2 regions of the Corynebacterium kalinowskii genome follow, and region 2 is predicted to be linked to the other one. Evidence: riboswitches for the same ligand, from Rfam matches in the RefSeq annotation. Region 2 holds a riboswitch; the other holds the start of a gene.
The links. Region 2 has a riboswitch for cyclic di-AMP ahead of CKALI_RS08680 (resuscitation-promoting factor Rpf1 domain-containing protein). Riboswitches for the same ligand answer to the same signal wherever they lie in the genome.
Positions count from the first base shown of each region.

Region 1: it holds a riboswitch for cyclic di-AMP, as region 2 does, so the genes downstream of both, CKALI_RS04005 (C40 family peptidase) here and CKALI_RS08680 (resuscitation-promoting factor Rpf1 domain-containing protein) in region 2, are expected to answer to the same signal.

Region 1 covers NZ_CP046452.1:846,157-862,194, forward strand. Annotated here, with positions in the region: gene qcrA (cytochrome bc1 complex Rieske iron-sulfur subunit) at 1-589, shown strand, start outside; gene qcrB (cytochrome bc1 complex cytochrome b subunit) at 589-2,211, shown strand; cyclic di-AMP (ydaO/yuaA leader) riboswitch at 2,981-3,151, shown strand; gene CKALI_RS04005 (C40 family peptidase) at 3,163-3,789, shown strand; gene CKALI_RS04010 (C40 family peptidase) at 3,963-5,024, shown strand; gene CKALI_RS04015 (glycosyltransferase family 4 protein) at 5,040-6,161, shown strand; gene CKALI_RS04020 (ROK family protein) at 6,225-7,166, shown strand; gene CKALI_RS04025 (lysophospholipid acyltransferase family protein) at 7,239-7,970, shown strand; gene CKALI_RS04030 (acyltransferase family protein) at 8,078-9,241, shown strand; gene CKALI_RS04035 (polyadenylate-specific 3'-exoribonuclease AS) at 9,254-9,760, shown strand; gene CKALI_RS04040 (class II 3-deoxy-7-phosphoheptulonate synthase) at 9,776-11,164, shown strand; gene CKALI_RS04045 (glycosyltransferase 87 family protein) at 11,236-12,363, opposite strand; gene pknB (Stk1 family PASTA domain-containing Ser/Thr kinase) at 12,363-14,546, opposite strand; gene CKALI_RS04055 (Rv2175c family DNA-binding protein) at 14,609-14,977, shown strand; gene CKALI_RS04060 (alpha-(1->6)-mannopyranosyltransferase A) at 14,974-16,038, opposite strand, start outside.
Region 2 covers NZ_CP046452.1:1,812,011-1,828,048, forward strand. Annotated here, with positions in the region: gene CKALI_RS08620 (citrate synthase) at 1-191, opposite strand, end outside; gene serC (phosphoserine transaminase) at 832-1,959, shown strand; gene sepH (septation protein SepH) at 2,055-2,891, shown strand; gene CKALI_RS08635 (DUF6928 family protein) at 2,898-3,758, shown strand; gene CKALI_RS08640 (TrmH family RNA methyltransferase) at 3,755-4,588, opposite strand; gene CKALI_RS08645 (NCS2 family permease) at 4,637-6,094, opposite strand; gene CKALI_RS08650 (chorismate-binding protein) at 6,225-7,994, shown strand; gene CKALI_RS08655 (aminotransferase class IV) at 8,087-8,590, shown strand; gene CKALI_RS08660 (DUF3027 domain-containing protein) at 8,587-9,255, opposite strand; gene CKALI_RS08665 (glutaminyl-peptide cyclotransferase) at 9,292-10,068, shown strand; gene CKALI_RS08670 (DUF2771 domain-containing protein) at 10,084-10,575, shown strand; gene CKALI_RS08675 (cold-shock protein) at 10,572-10,958, opposite strand; cyclic di-AMP (ydaO/yuaA leader) riboswitch at 11,355-11,505, shown strand; gene CKALI_RS08680 (resuscitation-promoting factor Rpf1 domain-containing protein) at 11,514-12,134, shown strand; gene CKALI_RS08685 (DUF485 domain-containing protein) at 12,507-12,851, shown strand; gene CKALI_RS08690 (solute symporter family protein) at 12,851-14,470, shown strand; gene CKALI_RS08695 (hypothetical protein) at 14,855-15,049, opposite strand; gene CKALI_RS08700 (helicase-associated domain-containing protein) at 15,113-16,038, shown strand, end outside.

The DNA.
Region 1 (16,038 bases), 970 kb from region 2:
CTGGACCAAGGCTAACGAAGGTACCAAGATCTACCTCGGTCGCGACACCTCCGCCATTGCCGAAAAGCACGGCGAGCACTTCAGCACCGTAGGCGTCACCCGCCTGGTGCGCATGCGTCCTGAGGATCTCTCCGCAGCCGCTATGGAAACCGTCTTCCCACTGTACGAAGAAGATGTCAACGATGGTGACCAGTACGACGAGAAGCGCGACGTGTACGAGATGCACATGCACTCCATTCACGGTCCACGCAACGCCGTTATGCTGATCCGTCTTCGCAGCGCAGATGCCGATAAGGTCATCGAGCGCGAAGGCCAGGAGGACTTCCACTACGGCGACTACTACGCGTACTCCAAGATCTGTACGCACATTGGTTGCCCAACCTCCCTCTACGAAGCACAGACCAACCGTATTCTTTGCCCTTGCCACCAGTCGCAGTTCGACGCTCTGCGCTACGGCAAGCCACTGTTCGGTCCGGCCGCACGTGCACTGCCACAGCTGCCGATCACCGTGGACGAAGAGGGCTACCTCGTCGCTGCAGGCAACTTCATCGAGCCTGTCGGCCCTGCATTCTGGGAGCGTAAGTCATAATGAGCAACAAACTCGCTGAAATCGGCAACAATATCGACTCCCGGTACACCATCTCCGGCATGGTTCGTACCCAGATCAACAAGGTCTTCCCAACGCACTGGTCCTTCATGCTTGGTGAAGTCGCACTGTACAGCTTCATTATTCTGCTGCTGTCCGGTATCTACCTGACCCTCTTCTTTGATCCATCGATCACCAAGGTCATCTACGACGGTGCCTACGCTCCGCTCAATGGTGTCGAGATGTCTCGCGCTTACGCGACTGCTCTGAACATCTCCTTTGAGGTTCGTGGCGGCCTGTTCATCCGTCAGCTGCACCACTGGGCTGCACTGATGTTCGCAGTGTCCATCATGGTTCACATGATGCGTATCTTCTTCACGGGTGCTTTCCGACGCCCACGTGAGGCTAACTGGATCATTGGTTGTATCCTGCTGATCCTGTCCGTGGCTGAAGGCTTCATGGGTTACTCCCTGCCTGACGACCTGCTCTCCGGTGTCGGCCTGCGAATCATGTCCGCCATTGTCGTGTCCCTGCCAATCATTGGTACGTGGATGCACTGGGCAATCTTCGGTGGCGACTTCCCATCGGACATCATGCTGGACCGTTTCTACATCCTGCACGTTCTTCTGATCCCAGGCATCATCCTGGCTCTGATCGCCGCTCACCTGGCTATCGTGTGGTACCAGAAGCACACCCAGTTCCCTGGACCTGGTCGTGCGGAGAACAACGTTGTCGGTGTCCGTATTCTCCCAGTCTTCGCTGTGAAGTCTGTAGCGTACGGTCTGTTCACCTTCGGTGTCCTGGCTCTGATGGCTGGTGTCACTACCATCAACGCCATCTGGAACATCGGTCCTTACAACCCATCTCAGGTTTCCGCTGGTTCCCAGCCGGATATCTACATGCTGTGGACTGATGGTGCTGCTCGTGTCATGCCGGCATGGGAGCTCTACCTGGGCAACTACACCATTCCTGCAGTGTTCTGGGTAGCCATCATGCTGGGTATTCTGGTTGTCCTGTTGTTCGCTTACCCATGGATCGAGAAGAAGATCACCGGCGACGACGCTCACCACAACCTGCTGCAGCGTCCGCGTGACGTCCCAGTGCGTACCGCACTCGGCGCCATGGCTCTGATGTTCTACTTCCTGCTCACGTTGTCTGGCGGTAACGACCTGTTCGCTTACCACTTCCAGATTTCCCTGAACGCGATGACGTGGGTTGGTCGTATCGGCCTGATCATCCTGCCTCCGATCACTTACTTCATCACCTACCGCATTTGCCTGGGTCTGCAGCGCTCCGACCGCGAGGTTCTGGAGCACGGCATCGAGACCGGTGTGATCCACCAGCTGTCTAATGGTTCCTTCATCGAGGTTCACCAGCCTCTGGGCCCAGTTGACGAGCATGGTCACCCAGTTCCACTGCCTTACGCCGGCGCAAAGGTGCCGAAGCAGATGAACGAACTCGGTTTCGCAGACTCCATGAGCCACGGCTCTGCCTTCAAGTCTGACTCCGAGGAGATCGTGGCTAAGAAGAACGCTCTGGCTCACGAGAACCACGAGGAAGAAGTTCGCATGTTCGAGGATCTGCAGGACACCATCCGCGCAGAAGACAAGGACAAGGGCTTCTAAGCTCTCCTAACTGCAGCTCGCTAGTTAGCAAGGAGGGGCTCGCACCGGAAACGGTGCGAGCCCCTCCTTCGTCGTTCCAAGTGCGGTTTCTGTTGGCATCAGAGAGATGTGGGAGTGCGGCAGCAGTTGCTGGTATGAGGCTCCCTGGAGGGGCCTAGAAAGGAGAGTTTGCGGGGCACTGGCAAATTGAGCTACTGTGCGGCTCTTCCTTTATATAGGAGGGAATTTGGCCTCTAACGGTGTCATTGCGGGAATCTTCCTGCAATGACACCGTCGTCATCCGTTTAGCAGAGGTCCCAGTTTCTCCAACAGGGATTGATTGCAACAATGGACGCATTTCTAACTGATTGGTTGCTCGAAGAATTCAATATAGGCGGTCGCGTTGCGGGTTGAATGAGACCAATTGGTTGCAGTAGTTGTTGTTGCCACTGTGATTGCTGTGGCCATTTGGCGTTCACAGAAACCTGGTGTGAGCAAGGGCACACTCTTTTTAATTTGACGTTGTCTGGCCATTGTTTGGGTCTGGCTATATCTCGCCTGGAGTGGGGGATGCTCGATCAAAAAGCCTGGTAACCACCGCAATATGTTGACGGGTGTGCAAACGGTGCCGTTAAGTTGCTTGGGTGCCCAGTCCGTATTGGCAATTCATAACAGCCTGGTAACAGCCTGTGAAGCGGGCGAGTCGTTGGACATAGCCCGTTGTGGTTTCGTAATCTTGTCGAGACATTACGGGACGCACCAATCTGATTGGTTGTTACCTGGAATACAAACCGAAATAACGCCTAATCGAAGACAGTCCACATATCAAGGGCCAATTCGAGTCGGGGACCCACCTTAGTCTGGGGTGAACCCGCCGCAAGAGATCGCAAGATCGGAGTGGTGGGAGGGAGCTTCCGTTTCCTAATCCGTCAGCTAACCCGGCCGGCACAAGGGAAGATTTGGAGACTATTCATGGGTAACCACGCCCGCTTTAACGCACGTTTCGCTACCAAGGCCACCGCATCTGCAGTAGCTGTCGGCGCAGCCGTCACCATGGCTCAGCCAGCACAGGCTGTGCCTGTCATTGTTCAAAACACCGGCATTACCGTCGAGGTTCCCGGCCTGGAGAACGTACCGAACATCGCTAACGTCCCTGGCGTCTCCCAGTGGGTGCCTTCCATGGCTGGCCAGGCTGAAGTTGTGAGCTACGCTGCTGTGAACGAAGCCGCTGCTCCTGCAGCTGCACCACAGGTATCGAACGGCCAGGCTGTCGTTGATGCAGCTCGCACCAAGATCGGCTCTCCTTACGTCTACGGTGCCGCAGGCCCAAGCGCTTTTGACTGCTCTGGTCTGACTTCCTGGGCATACAGCCAGGTTGGCAAGGCTATCCCGCGTACCTCTTATGCGCAGGCTGCCCAGGGAACCCCAGTTTCCCGCGATCAGCTGCAGCCAGGCGATATCATCGCTTTCTACAGCGGTGCATCCCACGTTGGTATCTACACCGGCAACGGCACTGTGATTCACGCTCTGACTGAGGGAACCCCACTGTCTGAGTCTCCGATCGACTACATGCCGTACCACTCCGCAGTGCGTTTCTAACGCAGTTGCGCCAAAATCCGACCTGAATGAGCAATGCCAGGTCGGATTTTTGTTTCTTCGTGCGCCGTTTCATGGTGAGCATATTCTTAGCGTATGCTTAGGAAAGTAACGCGCCGTCCACCGATTTCCGGCGCAAATTGAGAATTGAAAAGGCTACGTGACCAGTGAATTCTATGGCACTCAATAAAGCTGCCTGCGCGGCCATCCTCGCTGCAGCTGCAGTGGTTTCCGTTGGTGTAGTTCCCAGCGCTGTTGCTGATCCCGTTGTAACGAGCGAGCGGGTGGCACCAGAGACTCCTCGAGACATGGACAGTCTCATGAAGGAGCTGTCCGAATCCTCGGATAAGGTCTCTGCGCAGAATGAGGAATTCAAACAGCTGCAGGTTGAGATTGAAGGCAAAGAAAAGGACCTGGCATCCGTAAAGGAGCAGGCTCGCGCAGCGGAAGAAGCGGGAAATGCGGCGCGGGAGCAGGAGCGCGAGGCCAAGAAGGTCGTCGATAAGCTTGCTGCGTCGAAGTACCGCGGTTCGGTGGTCGATCCGCTGACTACGGTGATCAATGCGAACGGCCCGCAGAACGCCATCGACCGTTCTGCCTACATGTCTGCGTATGTACGCAAGGCTCAGGAGGCGCTCGATACCCAGCGTGAGAAGTCTGCGGAAGCTGGTCGACTCTTGGATGAGGCTGCGCGTCTCGAAGCCGAGTCTCAGTTCCAGTTCAACGAGCTGGAGGCGAAGCGGACGCAGCTGGAGAAGCGCGACGAAGAGTTGAAAAAGCGCATCGAGGAGATCAAGAAGTCGATCGATAGCCTCAGCCCAGATGATCGTAGCGCATGGGAAAATAAGAACGGGCCAGTGAGCCACGACCTTGCCGGCATTACCTCCACCAATGCTGAGGGCATGAAGGCGCTCGAAGCTGCGATGACCAAGATCGGTGCGCCGTACGGTTGGGGCGCTGCAGGGCCGAACCAGTTTGACTGCTCCGGGTTGGTTGTGTGGTCCTACGCGCAGCAGGGCAAGTCGCTGCCGCGTACCTCGCAAGCGCAAATGGCAGGTGGCATGCCGGTGAGCCGAGGGGACCTGCAGCCGGGCGATGTGGTTGGTTTTTACCCAGGTGCCACGCACGTGGGAATCTACGCCGGTGACGGCAAGATCGTGCACGCGTCTGACTACGGCATTCCGCTCCAGGTAGTCAACATGGATTCGATGCCGTTCTATGGAGCGCGCCGCTACTAGTTAGACTGGGCAGCGATGCCGAAAGTTCTTGTTGTCACGAATGATTTCCCGCCCACTGTCGGCGGGATTCAGTCGTATGTTCGTGATTTCCTCGCTCAGCTGCCGCCTGAAGATGTCGTCGTCTTCGCCTCGACCCAAGACGCGCCAGCTGCGCAGCACTGGGATGAGCAAGCTCCTTATCGAGTCGTGCGCTGGCCGCATTCGGTCATGTTGCCGACTCCCGGCGTCGCCCGCACGATGCAGCGCCTGATCGCCGAGCATGATATTCACACCGTGTGGTTTGGTGCGGCCGCGCCGCTCGCACTGTTAGCACCGCAGGCCCGTGCTGCGGGTGCGCGTCGAGTTGTGGCCTCCACCCATGGTCATGAGGTCGGTTGGTCAATGATCCCGGGAGGCCGCATAGCGCTGCGTCGCATCGGCTCGCACTGCGATGTTGTCACCTACATCTCGAACTACACCCTCAGCCGCCTCCGCAAGCCCTTTGGTGCCGACACCACGTGGGCTCGGCTGCCCTCCGGCGTGGATGCCCGCGCTTATCGACGCCCCCAGCCCGCCGACCTCGCCCGCACCCGCGCACACTTCGACCTGGGACCGGGCTTAATCGTGACGTGTGTGTCTCGACTGGTGCCACGCAAGGGACAGGACACGTTGATCCGGGTGTGGCCGTCGGTGGCGCAGAAGTACCCGGATGCGCGGCTGGTGATCGTGGGGGAAGGTTCATACGGAAAAACACTGCGTAGGAGCGCGGAGGGCGTTCCTGGTGTGGTGTTCACTGGGCGGGTGTCGGATGAGGATCGTCAAGCGTTGCTCGAGACCAGCGATGTCTTTGCTATGCCGGTGCGTACCCGCGGTGGCGGGTTGGACGTGGAAGGGCTGGGGATCGTATTCCTGGAGGCTCAAGCCGCAGGCGTGCCGGTGATTGCGGGCGATTCGGGTGGGGCTCCGGAAACGGTCACGGCGGAGACTGGTGTTGTCGTCGACGGCCACAATGATGATGCATTAATCGCGGCCTTGCTCAAGCTGTTGGCAGACCCAGAGTTGCGGGCGGCAATGGGGGAGGCTGGAAAGCGCCATGTCGTGAGCGAATGGACATGGGAGCAACTCGGCGCGGAATTTCGGCGGGTGCTTTTTGGTTAGGCTGGTAGGGATATACTTTCCCCAGCTTGATTCCTGTCCCATGTTCTAGAAAGCGAAGCGCTGATGTCGGAAACCACCGCCCCTGTGACAATTGGTTTTGATATCGGCGGTACCAATCTTCGGGCCGCGGCGGTAACGGAGTCGGGACAGATCGTCGGTCGCTTGCAGGTGCAATCGCAGGGAACAGCTGACAGCATGGAAGATGCTGTGGTGTCGATGACCGATCAGCTCATGGAGCAGCATGACGTGCGCGGCATGGGAATTGCCGTCGCCGGGTTTCTCGATGAACACCGGGAAAAAGTGCGCTTCGCGCCCCACCTGCCGTGGCGTGACGCACCACTGCGCAGCCGACTGGCCGCGCGATTGCCAATACCGGTGTCCCTGGAGCACGACGCAAACTCGGCGGCCATCGGTGAGGCCGCCTTCGGAGCGGGGCGTGAGAAGCGCACCTGGGTGCTGATGTCCATCGGCACTGGAATTGGGGCAGCGCTCATGCACGAAGGGGAGATCTACCGCGGTGCATTCGGTACTGCGCCGGAGCTCGGCCACCTTCCTGTCGTTCCGGGCGGTCGCCCATGCCCGTGCGGCAAGAGAGGCTGCCTCGAGCGCTACTGCTCCGGGACGGCACTGGCGGCGACCGCTCAAGAGATCGCTGTGGCCGAGGGGGCGCCCGAGCAACTGTGGACCGGCGAAAGCGTCATTGAGGCAGCACGGGCCGGCAATTGTATCGGCGAGCGGGCGATTGCTGAGTTTGCCGAGTGGTTTGCCGTGGGGCTGTCCATGGTAGTGGATATGTTTGACCCCGAGCTAGTGGTGATCGGGGGAGGAGTGGCTAAAAATCATGACCTTTTCTTGGTCGATGGCGTCGATAAGGCGCGCTCCTTGGTCGTGGGGGCCGGGCATCGGCCATTCCCCACGGTGCTTCCCGCGCAGCTGGGTGCGGATGCTGGCATGATCGGTGCAGCCGAGGTTGCGTGGCGGCAATTGCGCGAGACACAGCAGTGATTGCCCGCCCGGGCCACGGGCACAAGGTAAAGTTAGACGAGTTCGCATGGCAAACAACGAGGCGGGATGACGATGCAAAACAAGTGGTACTGGGCGTTGAAGAATGTCTTCATTGGCCCCCTGATACGCGTATACAACCGGCCGACAATTGAAGGTCTCGAGCGTATTCCGGCAGAAGGTCCGGTCATTCTCGCCTCTAATCACCAGGCAGTAATGGACTCGTTCTATTTGCCACTGTTGTGCCCGCGTCAGATCCAGTTTCCTGCGAAACAGGAGTACTTCACTGGTGAAGGCGTGGTAGGAAAGTTCCAGAAGTGGTTCTTCACCAGCGCCGGGCAGATTCCCATCGATCGCAGTTCTGGCGATGCCGCGCAGTCGGCGCTAAACGCTGGTCGGGCAGTGGTGGAAAAGGGAAACGTCCTCGGCTTTTACCCAGAGGGCACGCGCTCGCCAGATGGACGTATTTACCGCGGAAAAACCGGCATGGCTCGCATTGCCATGGCAACCGGCACCACGGTCATCCCTGTGGCAATGATCGGCACCCGTGAGGCGAACCCGATCGGCTCGTGGATTCCTCGCCCGGTAAAGGTGCGGATCAAGATCGGCGAGCCTATCGATCCACTCGAGTTTGCTCGCGAGCGCAGTATGGATCCGCATGAATACGTCACACAGCGTGCCTTCACCGATCACATCATGGCTCTACTGTCTGAAATGACTGGTCAGCCGTATGTCGACATGTATGGCAAGGACGTAAAGGCATCCCTGGAAGCAGGCCATGGCTACCCACCGGGGGCACGTCCTTAAAGTTTTTAGTTTGAATAAATCAATATTGATTCGATAGTCTGAATGCTGATGTCGCCCGATTCGTGCAGAACTTCGGGCGGCTGCAGCATTTAAGGAGACTATTGGCCGTGCAACAGACCCAAACGAGAACGAAGCAGTACCTCGAGTGGCCTGATGCAGCCCGGGGACTATCGATACTTGGTGTCCTGTTCTTGCACGCCACTCTTGCAGTCCCCAATGGCGAGTTCAGCGTTCCCGCCAAAATCAATGCATTTCTCGATCCGATGCGAATGCCGCTGTTCTTCGTCGTGAGCGGATTCCTTGCAGCTAAAGTGCTGCATTTTTCGATGGGTGAAGTTGTCTGGAAACGACTGTGGTTCATCGCCGTGCCTTATCTGGTGTGGGCACCTATCGAGCTGTGGCTCAAGTATGTTGAGTGGCACACTTTCCTCGGCGATCAAGCGCCCACCTGGGACATGGTGTTTACCGCAACCAAGGAGGGCGCCTCGCTACTGTGGTTCCTCTATTGTCTCGTGGCAGTGACCGCTTTTGCCTGGGCAACGCGGGCACTGAGTACCCCGCTGGCGCTCGCAGCGAGCTTCGCGCCGCTCGTCTTCCTGCTCTATCCTGAGCGGCCGGTGATCATCGGCCACGTCATGTTGTACCTGCCCATCTTCATGATTGGCGTCAGGTTGAAAGACCTCATCGCATGGTTTGCGCAGCATGCACTGCACCCGCTCGGACTTGCCATCACCGCGGTGGCTTACTGGGTGCAGCAGACTATTAATCACGCCTGGCAGACCAGTTGGGGTGTCGATTTCCAAGGTATCGGTATCGCAGGCCTTGCCACACTGGGCTTTGATGACACCGAACTTCTCGTCCGGGTGGTCGTGCGCATCCTCACCTTGCCGGCAGCACTGACCTTGGCTGTAGCGCTGACGAAAGTCCCGTTGGTCTTCCCGATGCTCCGCTTCTTCGGCCGCAACACCCTCGTGCTCTACATCGGACACGGCTTTGGCCTGACCTTGCTGTTCAACTACCAGGTCCTCTTCAGTGGCCTGACCTTCGAAATTGGGGCGGCTAACCCACTGCACAACGCCACCGTGTGGGTGTGGGCGTGCGTGGCGTTCAGCCTGCTCGGCGGCATGGTGTTCCACGGCATTTCGCGCATTCCGGTGGTGGGCTGGAGCGTGAAACCGCCCGCGGTCTACCACCGCCTTTTCCCGGGATCGGGGCAACTGCTTCGCGACGGCCACACCCGACTACTGTTGAAGTATCCCACCAGCAAATAAGAAAGTCGGCCCGTGCGCTACTTCTATGACACAGAATTCATCGAAGACGGAAAAACCATCGAGCTAGTTTCCATCGGAATCGTCGCCGAGGATGGCCGCGAGTACTACGCGGTGTCCTCTCAATTCGATGCCAGCCGGGCCAATTCCTGGGTGCGAGCCAACGTCCTGTCGCAGCTGCCGAACCCGAGTGACCCAGTGTGGAAGTCCCTGGACACCATCCGGCGTGAGGTATATCAGTTCTTGACGTCGGCAAGCACTGCGCCGCAACTGTGGGCATGGGTGGGCGCCTATGACCACGTCGTGCTCGCCCAAATGTGGGGCAACATGACGGGGCTTCCTAAGGAGCTGCCACGCTTCACCCACGAGATGAAGCAATATTGGGAGCTGGCGGGCAAACCGAAGTTGCCACCGACACCGTCTGGGAATCATGACGCGCTTGTCGACGCCCGGCACAACGCAGCCAAGTTCGCTGCCTGCATGGCTGCTTTACCCCTGACTGCCAACAACGCTGCACAATAGGGTAGTTTTTGTGGTGTGAGTTGGACAGTTGATATTCCCGTACATGAATTGCCAAGCCTGCCTCCGCTGCCACCAGGACTGGAGGAGCGCTGGCGTGACGTAATTTCCCGGGATGCCAAGCAGCAGCCAACCTGGGACGAAAAGCACTCCGCTGCCGTGCGTCGCATTTTGGAGACGGTGCCACCGATCGTGGTCCCGCAAGAAATTCGCGTGCTCAAGCAGCAGCTGGCGGACGTGGCGCTCGGCAAGGCGTTCCTGCTGCAAGGCGGCGACTGCGCCGAGACCTTCGAGAGCAACACAGAGCAGCACATCAAAGCGAATATCAAGACGCTGCTGCAGATGGCTGTGGTCCTCACCTATGGTGCGTCCACACCGGTGGTGAAGATGGCTCGTATCGCCGGTCAGTACGCCAAGCCACGTTCGTCCGACCTTGATGCCAACGGCTTGCCGAACTACCGTGGCGACATCGTCAACGGTGTCGAGGCCACGCCGGAGGCGCGTCGGCATGACCCAGCCCGCATGATTCGCGCCTACGCGAACGCCTCGGCAGCGATGAACCTCGTTCGAGCCCTGACTAGCTCCGGCACCGCTGACCTGCGCAGTCTGCATGAGTGGAACCGCGAATTCGTGCAGAACTCGCCAGCCGGTGCTCGCTACGAAGCACTCGCACGCGAAATCGAAGCTGGACTGCGCTTCATGGACGCTTGTGGCGTTGACGATCCAGGCCTGCGTGCCGCTGATATTTTCGCCTCCCACGAGGCGCTGTTGGTGGACTACGAGCGGGCCATGCTTCGACTGGACGAGAGCCAGGAGGAGATCTGGGATGTGTCGGCGCACCAGCTCTGGATCGGTGAGCGCACCCGCGGCATCGAAGACTTCCACGTGAATTTTGCTGCGATGATCGCTAATCCAGTGGGCATCAAGATCGGTCCAACGATTACTCCAGAAGAAGCCGTTGCTTACGTGGAAAAGCTGGATCCGAACAACGAGCCGGGGCGCGTGACGATGGTGGCGCGCATGGGACATGACAAGGTCCGCACCGTGCTTCCAGGGATCATCCAGGCTGTCGAGGAAACCGGCCACAAGGTCATCTGGCAGTCGGATCCGATGCACGGCAACACTTACACGTCGTCCAACGGCTACAAGACCCGTCACTTTGACAAGGTGATTGATGAAGTTCAGGGCTTCTTCGAGGTTCACCGCGCGCTGGGTACCCACCCGGGCGGTATCCACATCGAGCTCACTGGCGAAAATGTCACTGAATGTCTCGGCGGCGCCGAGGACATCACCGACGTGGACCTGCCAGGTCGCTACGAATCGGCCTGCGACCCACGTCTGAACACGCAGCAGTCGTTGGAACTGTCCTTCCTCGTGGCTGAGATGCTGCGAAACCAGCGCAGCTAGCACGAACCACGACAATGCCCGGCACCAGTTAAGGTGCCGGGCATTGTCAGTTCGTTAGAGTCGCGTCACACTCATGCCGAGGCAGGCGTGGTCTCCTTCGCTGTGCTCTCAGCGCGAGCGAAATAGATGAACACTGCCAGCAAGACGAGCGAGTACTGGGCAACACCTACCGCTGCGATCCACGATCCCGCGCTCGTGACCAGGAGCCCCAGGGTGGTGGCCAAGACGATCCACCACCCAAAAGCGCGTGGCATGCCGGCGCGAATGCCAACGATCAGCAGAACCGGTAGCCAGGTGAAGTGGTGCGTCCAGCTGATCGGGCTGACCAGCAGGCCGATCGCAGCGACAACGCACAGCGCCAGGAGGTCGTCGCCTTGCTTAGCTACTCGGTAAGCCACCCATGCGCCGAAGAGCAGCGCCAAGACGATAGCGGGCTTGGCCATTGATTCCATTCCCAGGCGTGCGAGCACACCGGTCAGGGAAGCGTTGTGGATGTAATCGATGCCACCCACTCGGCTGGAATCGAGTAGGGCGGAAGTGAAGTAGGTCCAGGTGTCGTGGGGCTTGATGGCAGCAGCGAGCAGCGTTACAGCTGCGCCGCCGCCGAGGACTCCCAAGAAACCTCGGGTGTCGCGACGCACTAGGAACCACAGGAGGAAGATCGCCGGGGTCACCTTGATCGCGGCGGCGATGCCGATCAACGCACCGCGTGGGAGCCAAGACGGCCGCTTATCGACGGCATCGGCCAGGATCAACGTCATCAGAAACAGATTGACCTGTCCAAAGCTGAACGAGGCGAATCCTGGCTGGGTGCACATCAGGAGGACAAGCATCAGCAGGGGGTTCACCTTCAACCAGCGCGCGATCAACACGGCGCAGCCGATACCAGCGAGGTAATAGCCGATAACGATGAGCGGGAAGGGCAGCCACGAGAAGGTGGCGAACACCAAAGCCGCGAACGGTGGGTAGGTGAAGGGGAGGGTGATGCCACCGGCCGGAACGCCGTTGGCATACAGGTCGGTGCCGTGGAGGGCGAGCAGACCGCCCTGGACATAAACCTCTAAATCGATGGGGGTTTTGTAATCGATGGGGTAGCCGCGGAATCTGGTGATCGCGAGGCTGACGAATACTGCGAGGAGACCGAGCACCGCAAGCGGTACGGGCCAAGGGGCGTCGAATCTGCGTGGAATGTTTTTCACTAGATCGCCGTCAGCTCGATCGTGTCGCCTGGGGCCACTTTTGCTCCGGCCCGCGGGGATTGAATAAGTACATGGTCGCCAGCTCGGCGCACCGCTACATTGAGGCCTTGATCTTGCAGTTTCTGCGTCGCCTCTTCAACACTCAGTCCTGTCACGGAAGTTACCTTAACCCGACCCGCTATCTTAAGTGTTATTTGTGCTGCTTCGGGGTTAACCAAGTCGCCCTCTTTCTTACTCATACCAACAACCTCGTGCGGCACTTCGCGGGCGTCGTTAGTTTCTTCGGTCACCACGACGAATCCCAGTCCTGTCAGCTCCGTAGTGGCTTCCTCCAGGCTCAGTCCCTCCACGTCGGGCACTTCCAAGGCATTGGATACCTTTAGCTCTACTTCGGAGCCACGGGACAGCTTGGAGCCTGCTCCTGGTGTGGTGGAGATGACAGCACCCTTGGGATGCTGGGAAGAAAAAGCTTCGGTGACCGAGCGAACGCTCAGGCCTGCTGCGCTAAGGAGCGAAGTTGCGGTTGCCTGATCTTTGCCAGTGACGTCCGGGACCTCGACCGGGGCCGGGCCCTTGCTGATCTGCGCCGTTACCGTGGACCCCGTATGAACCGTCACTCCAGCAGCCGGTGACACCGCAGCGATGCCGCCGACGGGAATGGTGTCAGAATAGGCATCTTCTCCGAAAGCAAGGCTGAGGGTTCGCTCTTCTAGCGAGTGCCGAAACGCGGCAATATCACCGTTCAGGGGAACCGCAGGAACAGTCGGCTGGCCCTTGGAGACGAGTACCGCGACTTCGTCAGAGCGCGGTACTCGTTGACCAAAAGGGGGTTCAGTACCCACCGCCTGTCCCACCGGCACATCGTCCGAATAGATTTCACTCACCACGGGCGCGAACCCAGCTTCAACAACTTTGGCTACCGCGGTGTCCTTATCCAGGCCCAGAATCTGTGGGATTTCACCATAGCGTCCGGATCCGAACCACCAACCGCCCACGGCGACTGCAGCGATGAGCATGACGACGACCATCAGCCACGCCAACAGCTTGATCGGTGAGCGATTGCTCACCGGTTTTGGTTCTTCGAAGGCAACCTCCACCTCTTGCGGTGGCCTAACCTCGGGAAGGTACTGCTCCGTCCGAGGGACGATTGGTGCCGCAGGTGCCTCGGGCGTGGGTGGGAGCACCGGGAATGCTGCCGTTTCCGGAGCTGATGCCACCGGTGGCGCAGGAGGCTCATAGGGAGGCAGGATACTGGTCGATTGTGGCACTGCCGGTGCCGGACGCGGAGTAACCACCTCAGTGGCACGAGCGACCGCGGTATTGCGAGGTACCGGGACTTTGAAGGATGGCAGTGCCAATTCGGTGGCGACGTCCTCAAGGGCAGCAAGGAACTGCGCTGCCGTAGGAAAGCGTTCGTCTGGGTCGCGATGAGTGGCAGCGGCAACCAGCTCGTCGAAAAGCGCTGGCACGCCCTCGATGCGGGAGCTGGGGGCCGGAACATCGTTGGTGAGTCGCTGCATGGCATGGGCGAGTTGAGTGTCGCCGGTGAAAGGGGTGGTGCCGGTGAGGAGCTCGAAAAGGAGGATACCGGCCGAGTACACGTCAGACTCGGGGCCGATGGTCTCACCGCCGACCTGTTCTGGAGAGAGGTAGGAGACGGTGCCGACGATCTGATCTGAGGTGCGATCAGACTGCGCGACAGCGCGCACTAGCCCAAAGTCAGTGAGCTTCACGCGGTGATCTTGGCTGATCAGGACGTTATCCGGCTTGATATCGCGGTGGACGAGACCTTGCTGATGAGCCACCGATAGTCCAGTGAGCAGGCCTCGCATGACCTGGGTCGCTGCGTGGGGTGGCATCGGGCCTCGCTCGGCGAGAAGTTCGCGGAGGGTACCACCAGAAATAAGTTCCATCACCAGGTAAACATGGGCACCAGTGGAGTTGAAGTCGTACACGTCCACGATGTTGGGATGGCTGAGCAGCGCCATGGACTTGGCTTCGCGGACGAAGCGGCTGCGGAAGATGGCGTCGTCAAGGTAGCGGTCGTCCATGACTTTTACCGCAACGGCGCGCCCCAGCCGAAGGTCTTCGCCACGGAAAACCGTGGACATGCCTCCCTTGGCGATCTGCGCGTCCAAGCGATAGCGATCGTCAACGATGTCGCCTACCTGTACAGAGCTCATGCAGACCAGTATGGCGCACCAAAACCTGAGTTTGCATAGCGACCCGGGTAAACTGCCTTTCTGTGAGCTCTATTCCTTCCGCCCAAGACGTACTTTCCGCAGACGAACCACTCCTGACGATCCCAGATTTCGCTGAACGCATGGGGGTCGTAGTCACCAAGGTCATGCACCTGCTGCGCGACCACCAGATCATCGCAGTCACTCGCGATGGTGTGAAGTACGTGCCCGAGCAGTTCCTGGCAAAAGACGGGACGCTGGTGAAGTTTGTTCCCGGTGTCATCGCACTACTTGCAGATGGTGGCTACACCGACGAAGAGATCATGGAGTATCTCTTCACAGAAGATGACTCCTTGCCTGGGCGTCCGGTAGACGCACTCCACGGCCATCTTGCGCGCGAGGTCATGCGACGCGCGCAGTCCATGGGCTTCTAGTTTTTCGCTTTGGCATCGTCCGCGCGGAAGACCCAGCCGGTGAGCACCCAGGCGAAGACAAGCACGATCGTCATCCAGCCTAAGTTGTACAACATGTGATTGCCGCTGCCGGAAAAAGACGCGGCAATCACAATAGACAGCATGGTGACCACGCGGTGCAGCTTTTCCTTGGCAGGGAAGGTGCCCACCAGATTGAGCAAACTGGTGTAGTACCACGGCAGGGTGACTGCGTTAAAAACTACTGCGACGGCGTACGCTGCGACGATTCCCATGACCGCGCGCGTCCGATCCTGCCGAAACAACCACCATGCCGCAACTAATCCGAGCAGCATCAAAACTTGGGAAAGTGGACGGGTTACCGCGAGGATCGTGTTGTACTTCAGGTCCTCGTTAATGACTTCACCCACTGGGGTGAGCAAGCTGGCAATGAGTGATGGCAGCGCCAGCGGGTTGATCACTTTCGAATTGCCGGAAATCTGGGAAATCCAGCCCCACGACGCCCCGGAGACCCAGGTGACAGCGCCGACCACGGCTACCGTCAAGACGGTCATCCACGCACCAGAGGCAACAAACGCCCCGAACTTCTTCGGCCAGGTCGTGGCCCCCCAACGTTCGGCTAGCGCACGCATGGCCATCCACACCACGAAGGGCAGCGCAATGACTGCGGTGGCTTTGAGGGAGACGGAGACCGCGATGCACACGACTGCGGTGATGAAGCGTCCTCGCAGCGCCGCGAGAACACCGATGCCCACCAGCCCGACCATGAGAGATTCGTTATGCATGCCACCAATCAGGTGGAATACCATCACCGGGTTCATCACACCCAGCCAATATGCCCAGCGATCACTGCCACCGAGCTCACGAGCAATCTGTGGCACCGACCATGCGATCAATACAAAGCCACAGATGGACACCAGCTTGTAGAGCAGCACTCCTAGCGTCACATTGTCGCCGACCAGACCTGTGATGATCTCGCCAATCCATAAGTGGAGTGGGCCGTAGGGCGTAGTTGTGTTGCGCCAGTCATGGCTGACTTCGAGCAGCATCGGGCCGGGGTTGAC
Region 2 (16,038 bases):
TCGATGTAGGTGATCTTAGACTCGGTCGATCCGGTGCTTACATAGCCTGGATCGAAAGTGACAAGACCGGTCTCAGAAAGCATCTTGCCGAGAACGATACCGTCGTTACCTTCGGTAGCGCGGATCATGTCAAATTCGTACTCGCCACCTGGGTAGTGGAGTACGGCCTTTTCGTTGTTATCAGAAGCCACAGTTTCCCTTTCGATTGTTCACAGGCCAGGATCCCTGTTGGGCTATCGGCGCTGTCAGCGGGTAGTGCTATTTAGTTGTCGCCACTTGTGTCAGGCATTTAATATCCTCCACTAGAGCCTACCTTTCACACTAAGGAAGGCGCGCTGGAGCTTTGCGCGTATGAGCCACATCATATTGCAACTTAGGCAAACCTACACAATATGCCCCATTGTTTCACAAAGCGGTTGCCAATTTCTTAACCTTGTGGAAGCCAATAGACTGTTTGTGAGCTGTTACGCACCCCGAGAACTCTGTGCCGGCATGATTTTGACCGTTTAAAGTTCACGAGCCCTGGTGACCACCCAAGGCATCGTGGGATACCGCACATAATAGCAAAAATTGTGACGGCGCCTACATTTTTGCCCCATTTTCTTTCATCCACCCCCTTACTACTGCAACCTTGCAGGTCACGCCGTTGATTACGTTGGCAGATTTGCTTGACTACACACATTCGTACCCAAGTTTGCGAAGCCTGCAATACAGCTCTCAAGCACCCCCAAGTTTGCATACTTTCACTTTCATGCAATCTCTACGGGGTAGAATATGCGCAATCTTGAAATCACCTCGTATTCCCGAGAAGCATCTAGAAAAGGTTGGTCCATGTCCGATCAGTTCCCTACTCTGCCAGCAGAATTCCTCCCGGAAGATGGCCGTTTCGGCTGCGGGCCTTCTAAGGTTCGCCCTGCACAGATCGACGCTATCGTCAGCGGCGCAACCGGCATTATCGGCACCTCTCACCGCCAGCCTGCGGTCAAGGATGTCGTAGGCTCCCTGCGCGAAGGCCTGTCCAACCTTTTCTCCCTGCCAGAGGGCTACGAGATCGTCCTGTCCCTCGGTGGCGCCACCGCATTCTGGGATGCTGCGACCTTCGGCTTGATCGAAAAGAAGTCCGGCCACCTGTCTTTCGGCGAGTTCTCCTCTAAGTTCGCCAAGGCATCCAAGCAGGCTCCATGGCTCGAGGCTCCAGTCGTGATCGAGGCCGAGCCAGGCGACGCCCCAGCCCCACAGGCCATCGAAGGCGTTGACCTCATCGGTTGGGCTCACAATGAGACTTCCACCGGTGCGATGGTGCCCGTTGTTCGTCCGGACACCGAAGCTCTCATTGCCATCGACGCCACCTCCGGCGCTGGCGGCCTCCCAGTGGACATGAAGAACGCTGACGTTTACTACTTCTCCCCACAGAAGTGCTTCGCTTCTGACGGCGGCCTGTGGTTCGCAGCAATGTCCCCAGCAGCCATCGAGCGCATCGAGAAGATCAACGCTTCCGACCGCTTCATCCCAGCCTTCCTCAACCTGCAGACGGCCGTGGACAACTCCCGCAAGAACCAGACGTACAACACCCCAGCAGTTGCTACCCTGCTCATGATGGATGACCAGGTCAAGTGGATGAACGCCAACGGCGGCCTAGACGGCATGGTCAAGCGCACCACTGCTTCCTCCGACATCCTTTACAACTGGGCTGAGGCTCGCGAGGGCGCTACCCCATTCGTTCAGGATCCTGCAAAGCGCTCCCTCGTCGTGGGTACCATCGACTTCGACGACAACATCGATGCAGCCAAGATCGCCAAGGTACTGCGCGCAAGCGGCATCGTGGACATCGAGCCATACCGCAAGCTCGGCCGCAACCAGCTGCGTATCGGTATGTTCCCAGCGATCGATTCAACGGACGTCGAGAAGCTGACCAAGGCCATCGACTGGGCGATCGATAACGGTCACGCAACCGCCTAAACACACCCCCTCGAAAGCGCAGTAACTCCCACGTTGCTGCGCTTTTTTGGTCTACAGTGGTCTGTGACACGCCCAACCTCGATAAGGAGCAACCTTTGCGCGAACTCACGCTCGTAGCAGCCGAATCGACCGCCACCTCGCTGGTGTTGCGCTCAGGTGACGAGGATTTCTTCATCGAGGTCACCGACGACCTGCGGGCAATTATCGACGGCAAATCCCCGGCACCCGAGGTGCAAGAAGAACCACAGCCGGAACCGGAACCTGTCGAAGACAAGCCCGTACCGCGCGAAATCGACCCGCGTCTGTCCGCCCCACTGAAGATGCGTCCCCGTGAAATCCAGGAACGTATCCGTTCGGGCGCCACGATCGCCCAGGTGGCAGCTGAGAACGATGTCACCGAGGCCCGCATTGAGCCGTTTGCGCACCCAGTCCTCATCGAGCGCGCCCGCATCGCTGACATGGCAAAGCGTTCCCATCCGGTGCGCGAAGACGGCCCAGCAAAGCTCACATTGTGGGAAGTGCTGGCCACCGCGTTCGCAGCTCGTGGCAACGACCTCACCACGTCAACGTGGGATGCCTACAAGGATCCGTCCGGGCAGTGGGTAGTACGAGTGACCTGGCAGGCCGGGCATTCCGACAACACGGCCGAGTGGTCCTATCACGCGCACGGCGTGAGCAATGCCACGGCAGTGGCCCGCAACGCCATTGCCGCCGATCTCACTGATCCTGACTTCGGCCAGCCCGCGATCCGCTCGATCTCCCCGGTTCATGAAGATCCAGAACCGGAGTTAGTGGAAGAAACCGAAGAGGAACTTCTCCAGCACCCGGATTCTCAGCCTCAGCCACAGAAGCGTCGCAGAAAGGCTGTCACCCCGCATTGGGAGGATGTGCTTCTTGGCGTGCGCACTAACACAAAGCGTCCGAGGAGCTAGCGCCCCATGCAGCCGCACGACGCCGTGGTCACGCTGTGGTTCGTCAATGCCGACGACCCTGCAGCAGTGTTGTCCGCCGAGCCTAAGGCGGATCGCGGGTTCGGCCGCAAATACCTCGCTCTGATGGATCCCACGTGGCCGATCGCTGTTTTCGGACAGTTTCCCTTGAATCGGTCGGTAGCGGTATCAAAGGGCGAATTCTATATCGCCGGCTATCCCGGGATCACAATCGTACAAACCCTGGTTTCTAATATGACGGTGCTCTCCGAGCTGAGCCCAAAGTTGCTCAGTTCCGTCACCGCGCGAGATGTCTACGCTTTCGCAGAAAATACTGACACCGGCTTCGGCGGTATCGCCCATTGGCGGGAAGGCAAGATTCGGCGCAGCTTTTGTGCGCGCCGCGACCGTGTTTACGAAGACATCGGCTTGCCAGAGGCCTTCGAGAACCCATTCTGGTCTGGTGAGCGCGCCACCGGCCCGAAACGCGGCATCGATCTCCCGTTTGACCCGATCGATCTCGTTCACGAAGCTGACGTGCACTGGTTGGGCGTAGACATTTCGGCGGAGGGGCCCGACCTTTCCGTAGTGGGCTACGCCATTGATGGTCGAAAAGAGCCGCGCATTCAATCCCCCAAGACTGCCAAGTCAGTAGCCGACGTCGTCTCCGCAGCATCCACCAAACTCGGCATCAACCCGAACACCCGCGACTACGACGACTACGAAGACGCCCCTGCCCCGCAGCCGGCCGACAACCACATGGGAGCCGCAGTACATGGCTCCAAGCAACTGGCGCGCCGAGTGGGGCGCAGACTGCGCACGCTCAAAGAAGTCGTACAGGACAAACTGCGGCACACCGACCGCGGCTAGTCCAGTTGTAGTTGCGCCCGCTGCCGCTCATAAAAGGCGATGGCTGCGGCCGTGGCCAGGTTTAAAGAATCTGTGCCCGGAGTCATCGGGATCTTCGCTCGCACGTGCGTCGCACGCATCGCACGCTCCGTCAACCCCGGCCCCTCGGCCCCTACCAAGAGCGCTACCCTGTCCGGATTGCCTTCTAAAGCTTCCTTGAGCAAAGTATCCGTGTTCGGGGTGAGGGAAACGAGGCGGAAGCCGTCGAGAAGCCCAAGTTCGTGCTGCCATGTCCGGGGTGTTCCACCGAAGTGCGCGAACGGGGTGCGCAGGACATGCCCCATGGACACGCGCACCGAACGGCGGTACAGCGGATCCGCGCAGGCAGCACCGAACAACACCGCATCGACACCCATTCCGGCCGCATTGCGGAAAATTCCGCCAATATTTTCGTGATCCCCGACCCCCTCCAGGATCACCACCGTCCGGGCCCCCTCAATAGCCTCGGCCACGGACAACGCCGGTGCGCGATCTGCCGCGGCGAGTAAACCGCGGTGCATGTCGTAACCGGCTACCTCTGCGAGCACCTCGCGGGTCACGCAGTAAATCGGAATCCCTGCCACGAGCTCGGCTACGCCCGGCTCGGCAAGGAACGACTCGAGCTTTGCTTCGAAGCCGCAGAGCGCGCGCACCGGAAAGCGCGACTCCAGGCAGCGACGCACCACTAGCGGTCCCTCCGTGATAACTAGCCCCTTGCCGCCAGGCAGGTCAGGGCGATTATCGGAGTGCTTGAGGTCGCGGAAGTCATCGAGCCGCGGATCAGATGGATCCGAAATATGCGAAATCTCCATACCCAAATGCTACAAAGGTGCACCCGGGTATGGAGATTTAGCAGGAGGTTATTGGAACAGCGCCATCACTGGATCAATAGCGAAGTAGACCATGAACAGCGCAGAGATCAGCCACAGCAGCCAGTGCACCTTGGCGACCTTGCCGGAAGCCATAGCCATGAAGACATAAGCGATGAAGCCCACGCCGATGCCGTTGGCGATGGAGTAGGTAAAAGGCATGACCACGATGGTGAGGAATGCTGGCAGTGCGATGGAGAAGTCAGTGAAGTCGATTTCTCGAATCTGGCCCATCATCAGGGCGCCGACGATCACGAGTACTGGCGCTGCCGCTTCAATCGGCACAACGGAGTACAGCGGAGTGAGGAACATGGCCAGCAGGAACAGCACGCCGGTTACTACGTTGGCCAGACCGGTGCGTGCGCCATCGGCGATGCCCGCTGCGGAGTCGATGTAGACGGTATTGGAGGAGGCGGACATGCCACCGCCGACGATTGCGCCGCAACCCTCGACGACCAGGGCCTGCTTCATATCTGGCAAGTTGCCATGCTCGTCGGTCAGACCTGCCTGCTTGCCGAGCGCAGTCATGGTGCCCATCGCGTCAAAGAAGTTGGCCAGAACCAGGGTGAACACCAACAAGGTAGCCGCCAGCACGCCGACTCGAGAAAACGCTCCGAACAAGTCGACGGCACCGACGATGGACAGATCCGGCATACCACCGAGGGACTTAGGCATCTCGGGAACTGCCAGGGACCAGCCGGTAGGAACTGGCTTACCATCTGCGAAGGATGGGCCAGCTCCCGTGAGAGCCTCGACGATCATGGCGATGATCGTGGTGATGACGATGCCAAAGAAGAGTCCGCCACGAGTATTACGCGCGACAAAAATGCCACAGATAACCAGACCGATGACGAAAACAAAGGTTGGCCAGGAAGCGATCGAGCCGTTAATACCCAGGCCAACCGGCACGGTGGTACCCGCGGCGTCCGGAATACGACGGACGAAACCGGAGTCGACCAGGCCAATCATCGCGATGAACAGGCCAATGCCGACCCCCATGGCGGCCTTCAAGGAATCCGGGATGGCGTTGAACACAGCAACGCGGAAGCCGGAAATGGCGAGGAGGACGATGATAATACCGTCGATGACCACCAGTCCCATGGCTTCTTCCCAGGTCAGGCCTTCTCCGGCCACCATGGTCACTGCCACAAGGGTGTTAATGCCCAGGCCAGTGGCGATACCGAACGGATAACGCGCCACTAGACCAAAGAAAATGGTCATCACGCCAGCAGCCAACGCAGTCGCCGCCGCAACCTGTGGCAGACCGAGCGCGTGGCCGGTGTGATCCTCAATCGTGCCGATGATCAGCGGGTTCAAGATGATGATGTACGCCATAGCGAAGAAGGTCACGATGCCGGCGCGAACCTCGGTCCCGACGGTCGATCCGCGGTCACTAATGGAAAAGAATTTATCGAGCGCACCCTTTGGTGGCGTGGCAGTTGCCGTCATGAGTTCTCCAAACAGTCAATTGCACTAGTTTTGTTGACTAGTGCCCGTTAAAGAGTCCCACCCACCTCCCGGCTAAAGCAACTGGAGAGCTAGGATATTTACATCAAAACCTGAAATGGGCTACCCAAAAGTGACCAAGATCCTACTCATCGATAACCACGATTCCTTCACCCACCTGCTCGGCGACCTCATCTACCGCGCCGTGGGGATCATGCCGGAGATCGTGCCCAACGACATCCCCCTGCCCAAAGCCGACCTCTACATCCTCTCCCCCGGCCCCGGGCACCCCGGAAATCCAGCTGACATCGGTAGCTGCGCCGACGCGCTCGCCGGCAGCGCTCCCGTCATCGGCGTGTGCCTCGGGCATCAAGCCATCGCTCTCGATGCCGGGTGCCAGGTCACTCGCGCGCAGCATCCGCGACACGGACTAGCCAGCAACGTCCACCACGACGGCACCGGGATCTTTCAAGGCATCCCCTCGCCTTTCGAGGTCATCCGCTACCACTCGCTCGAAGTCACCGAGCCGACGAACATTGAGGTCCTGGCCCGCGCGGACGACGGCACTGTGATGGCACTCCGGCGCGTCGATAAGCCCCAGTGGGGTGTGCAGTTCCACCCTGAATCCATTGGCAGCGCCCATGGCGAGCAGCTCATGCGGCAGCTTGTCGACGCCACTGGAGTCCTCCCCATCTGGCACCGCCGCCGGGCGCCGCTCGTGAATCTGGCGGACCTGGTCGCAACGTGGCGCGCTGAGTTCCCTTACGTGACGTGGCTGGACACCGCGACTGACGACGGTATGCATCTGGTCGGAGCGGGGCATCGCTTGGTGTCCCCTCATCAGATCCCGCATGGCGTGCTGGCTGCGGATTCGGATCCTGCACCAGTCGACTTCGTGCCCGGCGCGCTGGGCGTGCTGCCTTATGAGGCTTCCGGGGGACGAGATGGCGGCGAGTTTGTGGCTGGTGAACTGCTGGCTCCGGAAGTCGTCTATCAAGTGTGCGGCGATGAAGCCTGGCTGATCAGCCAGGACAACCGTGAGCTGCCTACGCTGCGTTCTGCACCGTCACCAGTGGCGGTGTCGGCATCGATCGCGCTGCGCCACAATCGAGCCGAGTACGCGGAGCTCATCGCACAGTGCCAGGAAGCAATTGCGGCCGGAGATTCCTATGAGCTGTGCTTGACCACCAGTGCCTCTGCCGAGTGTGAGGCGGATTCGCTGGCGTTGTACCTGCGGCTGCGTGAGGTAGCGCCGTCGCCGATGGCGGGTCTGTTCCTGGGGCCCGTGAACGTGTTGTCCGCGTCACCGGAACGATTTCTACAGATTAGACAGCGGCTTATCTCGGCTTCTCCGATTAAGGGAACTCGTCCGCGCGGTGACTCCGCCGCTGAAGATGAGCGCCTGCGAGCTGAGCTTTCGCACAGCACAAAAGACCGCGCCGAGAACCTGATGATTGTCGATTTGCTTCGTAATGACTTGGCTCGCTCCTGTGTCCCGGGCTCCCTCCGCGTTCCCGAGCTATGCGCAGTGCACACCTTTTCCCGGGCGCACCAAATGATTTCGACGATCACCGGCGATCTTGCGCCGGGAGTGGGCTCCGTGGATGCGATCCAAGCGGCTTTTCCCGGTGGCTCAATGACCGGCGCACCGAAGCAACGATCGATGGATATCCTCGCTGACTTGGAAGGCACAGACAGAGGGTTCTATTCCGGCTGCATGGGATACATTTCGGCCACCGGAGATGCCGATTTCTCGATTCTCATCCGCACCGTAGTGCAGGAGGGACAACACCTGAGCTACGGTGCAGGCGGCGCAATCACGGCGCTGAGCGATCCTGATGAGGAATACGATGAGGTCCTGGTGAAAATTACACCTTTCCGACTGCTGCTGGAGCAGCCATGACCGTGACCAGCTTCAGAATGGTCGATGGACGTGTGCGCAATCTGGGCGCTCATTTCCAGCGGCTAGGGCTGACACCCGATCGCATCCGCAGCGTGAGAGCCGAGCTGCGCGCATTCGGCCCGGAACCCTGTTTTCCGCAGGTCACGGACACAGCCGAGGTGCTCTTTCGCCCGGATCGGCCCTTCACTGAGGTGATTCGAGTGGATCCCACGCCCCATCTGGATGAACGGACCCAGCCCACGATTAAGGGTCCGGATCTCGCATGGCTGGCTGCCCGGCACCAAGAGACGCAAGCGAAAGGCTTCGATGAAGGCGTGCTGATCGACGAGAAGGGGCTGATAGTAGAAGGGCTATTCTCCGCGCTCATCGTATGGCGCGACGGACCGGTCCTTTCGGCGCATCCTGATGCTCTGCCATCGACCACGGCTCAGCAACTGAGCAGACTACTGCCTATCACCCAAGATGTGATCACTGTCGAGGACCTCTCCCGGCCGATGTGGCTGCTCAACGCCTTTTCGGGGGTGCGAACAACGAGCGCCGACTATCCCGTGACAGAGATCAATCGACGCCTGTGGGCGCTGGCCGACAGGGTTTAGAAGCGTTCGTCGTCGAAAGGCGTGTGCTCTTGGGTCGCTAGATTTTTAGGCCCCGGGGTTTCCGAGTGCGCGCCACAGCCATAGGAGGCGTGCACGACATGACCGTCGTCGGAGAACTCATTGCAGCACACGCCGAAAAACTTGCCGATGTCCGTCACCGGAAGGAAAAACGCGCAGGTCTCACACTTGAGCTGAGAAAGCTCCGCGCTTTCGGTCGTCGGCCCATATTCCTCGCGCCAGCGCTTGAGGGAATCCTCGAAACCCTTCTTGGTCAGGGTGCGGCCGGAATCGGTGTCCTCCAGGCGTTCATCGTCTGCGCGCGGCGGGATATACACGCCCGGCTGTAGATCGCCAGGCTGCACGCGATCTTCATATGGGACCCAGTCCGGTGCCTGCAGTGCGTCGCGCCCTGGCATGAGCGCGACCTCGTTGACGGTGACGAACCGTGAGCCTTCCGCGCAGGCGAGGATAACGTTCCACTCCCAGCCGCGGTAACCGGGAACATCAGCAGCGAAATGATGCGCTACTGCGTCCCGCGACAGTACCGAGACACCCGTGTGCGCTCCCACGCCGTCCTCGCCCATCTCGGCGAGCGCTCGCCGTGCGATGCTAATCGCGCGGGAGTCGAACAGGGGTCCTCGGTGTCCTCGTTTAGTAGATGCCACAGACCCATTATGTCCGATGGGGCAAAATGGATAGTTATGAGATCCACATTTGCCGGCCTCCTGTCCACTTGCAGCCTGCTCTCCGGTTGCGGTACCGCCCCCGCACCGGATCCAGTTCCAGAGTCCGGCGCCGCTCAATTCACCGTCGAGATTGTGCGCACACTGCCCGGTGATCCCGGGTCCTTCACCCAGGGATTGGAAGTGTCGCGGCGGGATCCTAACGAGCTCATCGTGGGCACGGGCTGGCTCGGCGAAAGTCGAATCTACCGTCGCACGATGGATGGCGCTGAGGTGGCGAGCGCGGATCTCAAGGCAACGGAGTTCGGCGAAGGCATTGCCCAGACAACCGACGCTATCTGGCAGCTCACGTGGCAAAATGGCGTGGCCTACCAGCGCGATCCCGAGACTCTTGAGGTCATCGGCCAGGCTAGTTTTCCCGGCGAGGGCTGGGGGCTGTGTGCCCTGGACGCTTCCCTCTACATGTCTGACGGCACCGAGTCCTTACGTGTCCTGGACTCGGTCACGTTCGCGGAAAAGGGACGCGTGGCGACGGGCGTCGATAAGCTCAATGAGCTCGAGTGCGCCGACGGCGCGATCTATGCGAACCGTTTCTTGACCACGGAGATCGTCAAGCTCAGCCCTGGGGGCGAGGTGCTTGGGCTTATCGACGCCTCAGGCCTGTCCAACAATGCGACCCGCGACCCGAACAATGTCCTCAACGGCATCGCACACATCCCCGGCACCGACCGGTTCTACCTCACCGGAAAGCGGTGGCCCGATGTGTACGAAGTTCGGTTTGTGCCGAAGAGTTAACTAGCATTATCAACCATGGCAGCGAAGCGAAAGAAAAACCTGATCCAGTTCCTGATTTTGATCGTGGCTGTGATCGCGGTGGTTGCAGGTTCCATCGCATTCCAGAATTGGTGGAATAGCCGTCCCGGCCCGGAGCCGGATCAGGTGACGATCAAAGCAAATGGCCAGCAAATTAAGCCTTATATGGTGTGTGAGCCGGGGGTTGACTGCCCAGAGGGCGAGGTTCCGCAGATCAGCGTCGGCGCCGATGACACCTTGAAGATCGAGGTCCCCAAGGACATTTATGACCACGACTGGTCGGTGCTCAAGATCTACGACGACCCTGCGGCCAACAGCCAGCAGTATTTCAAGAGCCATGAGGCAAAAGAAGTCGAAATCAAAGGGTCCGCAGACGGCGAACCTCGACCACGCTTGGTCGTGGTCGAGGTATCGACTGTACTGATTGGCCACGATGCTGCTGGAGTGGAAACCCCTTATACCGTGGTCTGGTCCATCAACGCGGCCTAGGCGTCCAGCTCCTTCGCCACAGCGCGCAGGATTTCCGCCACCTGGCGGCCCTCCTTGCGATCAGGGTAGCGGCCAGCCAAGAGTGGCCCCTGGATACTGGTTTCCAGCAGGGTCATCATGTCGGAGATCATGGAAGCCAGGTCTTCTGGCTTGTACTTGTGCTGTGGCTTGCGGGATGGGGCGTCGTCAAGCACCGTTACGCGCAGCGCCTGTGGGCCACGGCGACCAGCGGCGAAATCGAAGTCGATGCGCTGACCCGGGTGCAGTTCAGTCACACCCTTTGGTAGGACCTGACGGTTAACGTAGACATCCTCGTCGCCCGGGTTGGAAACAAAACCAAAACCGCGCTCCACATCAAACCACTTCACTTTGCCGATTGGCATGATCGAACCTCCCTACAGTTTGTGCAAGCTTTGGGCGGCCGGTGTACTGGCGCCTCCAGCGAGTCAAGATAAAGCCTAAATTGTACTCCATTAATTATGAATAACACGTCTCGGGGGCGCGTGAGCCACTTGAATAGCACTGGCCACATCGATCACATCGCTACCAGCTTAACGACATGGGTGACACAGTTCACAGAGAAAATTTCCCCGAGCTACGCTGGGATTTCGTTATCGAAATGAGATTGGCAGGCAATTCCAAGCTGCGAGACGTGACTCCACAGCGACAAACCAGTACCGTTAGGTCTCAAGCACGGCGCTCGTTGACACCTACTCTATCGCCTAACCCTGTCTGGGAGTAGGCGACGGGCACCAATTCAGTGCAATACAAGTTCACCATCAATTGAAACTTCATATGCAGACAGGGGCGGGGAACCCACTTACGGGATATTCCCTTGGGGTGAAGCCTCACTACCTAAGAGGCCGGGCAATCTAAGATCCTCCGTCCGAACCCGACAGCTAACCTCGCAGGCGTTACATGAGAGGAACTTTTTACACATGGCACGTCACTCTGCTCAGACCGCATCCCTCAAGGCAAAGTTTGCCGCTACCACCATCGCTTTCGGCGCTGCAGCTACCCTGCTCGCTCCGACCGCTTCCGCTGCATCCGACTCCGACTGGGATCGTCTCGCAGGCTGCGAAGCTGGCGGCAACTGGAACATCAACACCGGCAACGGCTACCACGGCGGCCTGCAGTTCTCCCCATCCACCTGGAGCGCATACGGTGGCCAGGAATTCGCTACCTACGCATACCAGGCAAGCCGCGAGCAGCAGATCGCTGTTGCCGAGCGCGTTCTCGCCGGCCAGGGCTGGGGCGCATGGCCTTCTTGCTCCGCACGCTTGGGCCTGAACTCCGCCCCAACCCCTCGTAACGTTGCCGCTGCTCCAGCACCAGCTCCAGTCGCAGCCCCTGCAGCAGTTGTCTACGATGCTCCAGCTGAGCAGGCAGCTCCTGCTCCAGCACCTGCTAAGGATCCAGTACTTGCCCAGATCGAGGCCTTCTTCTCCGCTCGTGGCATGGCTACCCCACAGGCCGTGATCGACTTCTACAACGCCAACAAGGGCAACGTAGCCAAGATCATGAACACCGACCTGACCCAGGTTGCAACCAGCTCTTAATTCTCCCCCTCCAAGGAGAGCGCACCGCGCTCACCATTGCTCTACGCGATGGTGAGCGCGGTTTTTCCTTGTCTACAATTACCCCCTTTCCCGGGATTGCCACCCTTCTCCCCCTTTCCTTCAAATCTGTGACTTGCCGGCACCACACACCACAAGGTGGCTACAAAAGCCCCAAAAATTACCCCCAACAACCACAAGACAGGATTAACAAAACCAACTTTTCGCCAAATCTTCACAAGGTTGCAAAGCATGAAGTTTGCTACAGTTCACACCCGCATGCAGGATTGATGTGCGTCACACTTGCTTTGTGTGTAGCATCACACATGTTCTTCACAAAGGTGACAGACATCGCTATATGCACGTGAGGTGAGTATGAAATCCACAACTCCAACTTCTGAAGAGTTCCTTGAGGTCAGCGAATCTGCCCAGTTCCTCGAACTGCGCAGCACGTTCCGGAAGTTTGCCTTCCCTTTGACCTTCGCATTCCTTGCATGGTTCATCTTCTACATCGTCACGGCAACCTTTGCCACCGACTTTGTCTCTCAGCGTCTGTACGGCGCCATCAACGTCGGTATGGTCCTCGGCCTGGCGCAGTTCGCCACGGCCGGCCTCGTTACGTGGATCTACGTCCGATTCGCTGATACCAAGCTCGATCCGGCAACTGCTGCCCTTCGTGACTCCATGACCAATACCACCCCAGAAAGCCCGGTGGCCTAATGAATTACATTCTCGCAGCCGAAGAGCAGGTCTCCACCGGCAATCCAATCCTGAACATCTCGATTTTCGTGCTGTTCATCGTGGCAACGATGACCATCGTTGTCCGAGCAACCCGTCAGACCTCCCAGAAGGGTTCCGATTTCTACACCGGCGGCGCTTCCTTCACCGGCTGGCAGAACGGTCTCGCCATCTCCGGCGACTACCTTTCCGCAGCTGCCTTCCTGGGTGTCACCGGCGCTATCGCACTGAGCGGCTACGACGGCTTCCTGTACTCCGTCGCCTTCCTTATCGCACTGCTGGTGGCCATGGTTCTCGTGGCCGAGCCGCTGCGTAACACCGGTAAGTTCACTATGGCTGACGTGCTGTCTTTCCGCCTCAACCAGAAGCCAGTCCGCATGGCGGCGGCAATCTCCACCCTGTCGATCTCCCTGTTCTACCTCATCGCCCAAATGGCCGGTGCAGGTGGACTCGTCGCCCTGCTGCTGGGTATCAACGGTAAGGCCGCGCAGGCTATCGTCGTTGCCATCGTGGGCGTGCTGATGATTGTGTACGTTCTGGTCGGCGGCATGAAGGGCACCACCTACGTCCAGATGATTAAGGCTGTGCTCCTCGTCGGCGGTTCCATCATCATCACGATCCTGACCTTCGTCGCGGTCAAGGGTGGCTTCAACGCTGTGCTGGAAGCAGCCGTGGCTAACCACCCGAAGGGCGACGCAATTCTCGACCCAGGCCTGAAGTATGGCAAGAACACCCTGACCAAGCTCGACTTCATCTCCCTTGGTCTCGCCCTGGTCTTTGGTACTTCTGGTCTGCCGCACGTCCTGATGCGTTTCTACACCGTGCCTACCGCTAAGGAAGCACGCCGCTCCATCGTCTGGACCACCGCTATCGTCGCCGTGTTCTTCCTCATGACCGTCATCATGGGCTACGGCGCAGCTGCCCTCGTCGGCGCTGACCAGATTGCCAACGCTCCAGGTGGCGCAAACTCCGCAGTCCTCCTGCTGTCCTCCAAGGTCGGCGGCACCATCTTCATGGCTTGTATCTCCGCAGTCGCGTTCGCTACGATCCTCGCTGTGGTCGCAGGCCTGGCCATCACCGCTTCCGCTTCGGTGGCGCACGACATCTACAACTCCGTGCTGCGCGACGGTAAGGCCTCCGAAGAGGAGCAGGTCCGGGTTTCCCGCATCACCGTTGTGGTCATCGGTATCCTCGCCATCGTCATGGGCATCGGTGCCATGGGCCAGAACATCGCCTTCCTGGTGGCGCTCGCCTTCGGTATCGCGGCAGCCGCAAACCTTCCGACGATCCTGTACTCCCTGTACTGGAAGAAGTTCAACACCACCGGCGCTCTGTTCTCCATCTACGGTGGCTTGTTGACCTCGATCATCCTGATCATCTTCTCACCGGCAGTGTCCGGCGCGAAGACCGCCATGCTCCCGAATATGGACTTCGCATGGTTCCCGCTGACCAACCCATCGATCATCGCGATCCCGGTCGGATTCCTCATGGGCATCATCGGCACGTACCTCGGCAAGCCGGATAACTTCCCGCTCAAGCGCGCTGAGATGGAAGTCCGTTCCCTCACCGGTGTCGGTGTGGAAAAGGCAGTCCAGCACTAAGCTTCTCGACGCCCCAGAGCTGAAAACTGAGAGCCCCTTCGGGGGCTCTCAGTTTTGTATTTAGCGCAGTTCCTGGCGGTCAGGATTCGCAATCCCGATGCGTCTGATACGTAATAAAGACATGTCCTATTCCGAACATCACCGCGGCCCCAACAAGCAGCCAATGGTGCAGGAGTATCCCGGAGACAAAGAACATTGCCGTAGGGATAACCGCTAGTGCCAGCGCCAAGCCTAGGGTCTTTTGTGCTGCCAGTATCGCCACCACTTGGAGTAGTAGGCCAGCAGCAGCGCCGCATTGACGATGCAGTAGAGATAGGACAAACGCCGAAGGGGCCCACAGCTCAATGCCGTGGGCCCCTTCGGGGAACTAAAGATCTACAAGTGTTACTTGTTGATTTGGGTGTATGGGTGGACGTAACCGATCTTCTCTGCTGGAAGTGGGAATGGCATGTCGTCACCGTAAGGGCTGGATGCACCAGCGAGACGAGAAACCAATTCCGTAACAGGGTGACCGCTGGTTTCCGGGAGGTGCTCTGGCCAGCCCGGATCGACGTAGCTATTCTTCTCGATTTTTGCCATGCTCCTATTGTTTCAAACCTTGACGGAAAAAGTCACTTCTCGGAGCGTTAAACTTGAATAATCATGAAAAAACCTACTGCCCCGGGTGACCCCACCCTGACTTTCCGAGAGTGGCTCGCGAGCCTTGATGACGAGCACCTGTCGAGATTGTTGCTTTTGCGTCCCGACACAGTGCTGCCACTCCCGCCAGGAATTGGGCCTTTAGCTGCGCGTTTGCAACTCCGGGCGTCGGTAAGCAGGGCGCTGCACTCCCTCAATACCACCGACCTCTTGGTGTTGGAGGCCGTCGCCGCGATTGGCGGGGAGTTTACCCCGGTTTCTGCCCCCGAAGTGGTGGGGATCATTAGTGAGCGTACCCAGCTTCATGGCATTGACGGCCCACTTCCCATCGAAGTAGAGGCGAGCATTGCCAAGCTGAAGCAGTATGGGTTGCTCTTCGGCGAGGACAGGTTCTTGGTTGTCCAAGAAGCCATGTCTGCACTCCCCCACAGCTGGCAGCTCCTGCCCGATGCAGAGCCTGCTCCAGATGATCTGGCTGACAAGCTTGCCCAGCTGTCGGCGCGTTCGACAAAAATTCTTCAAACGTTGGCACTCTCTGGCGGCACTGGCGTGACGAAAGACGCAGCACTGGATGCTGATCCAACGCGCCCCATCCCGCAACTCATCGCGCAGGGCCTGCTCCATCGGGTAGATGAGTCCACCGTGCAACTGCCGCAAACGGTCCGAAATGCCTTAACCGGTAGTCGGAGTCTGCCGTTGAGGTGCCCACCTGCGGAAAGCACGACATCCATTGAGGTTGCGGATCAGGCCGGAATTTCAGCTGGCCTTGAGGTCTGCCGATTGACCCGCTTGCTCATCCAGGAGCTCGGCCAGCGCCCAGTCTCCACGCTCAAGGGCGGCGCTGTGGGCGTGCGGATGATCAGCCGGCTGACTAAAGCACTGGAGACCACCGAGGAGGACATCGCTCGTCTGATGTGCCTTTCTATTGC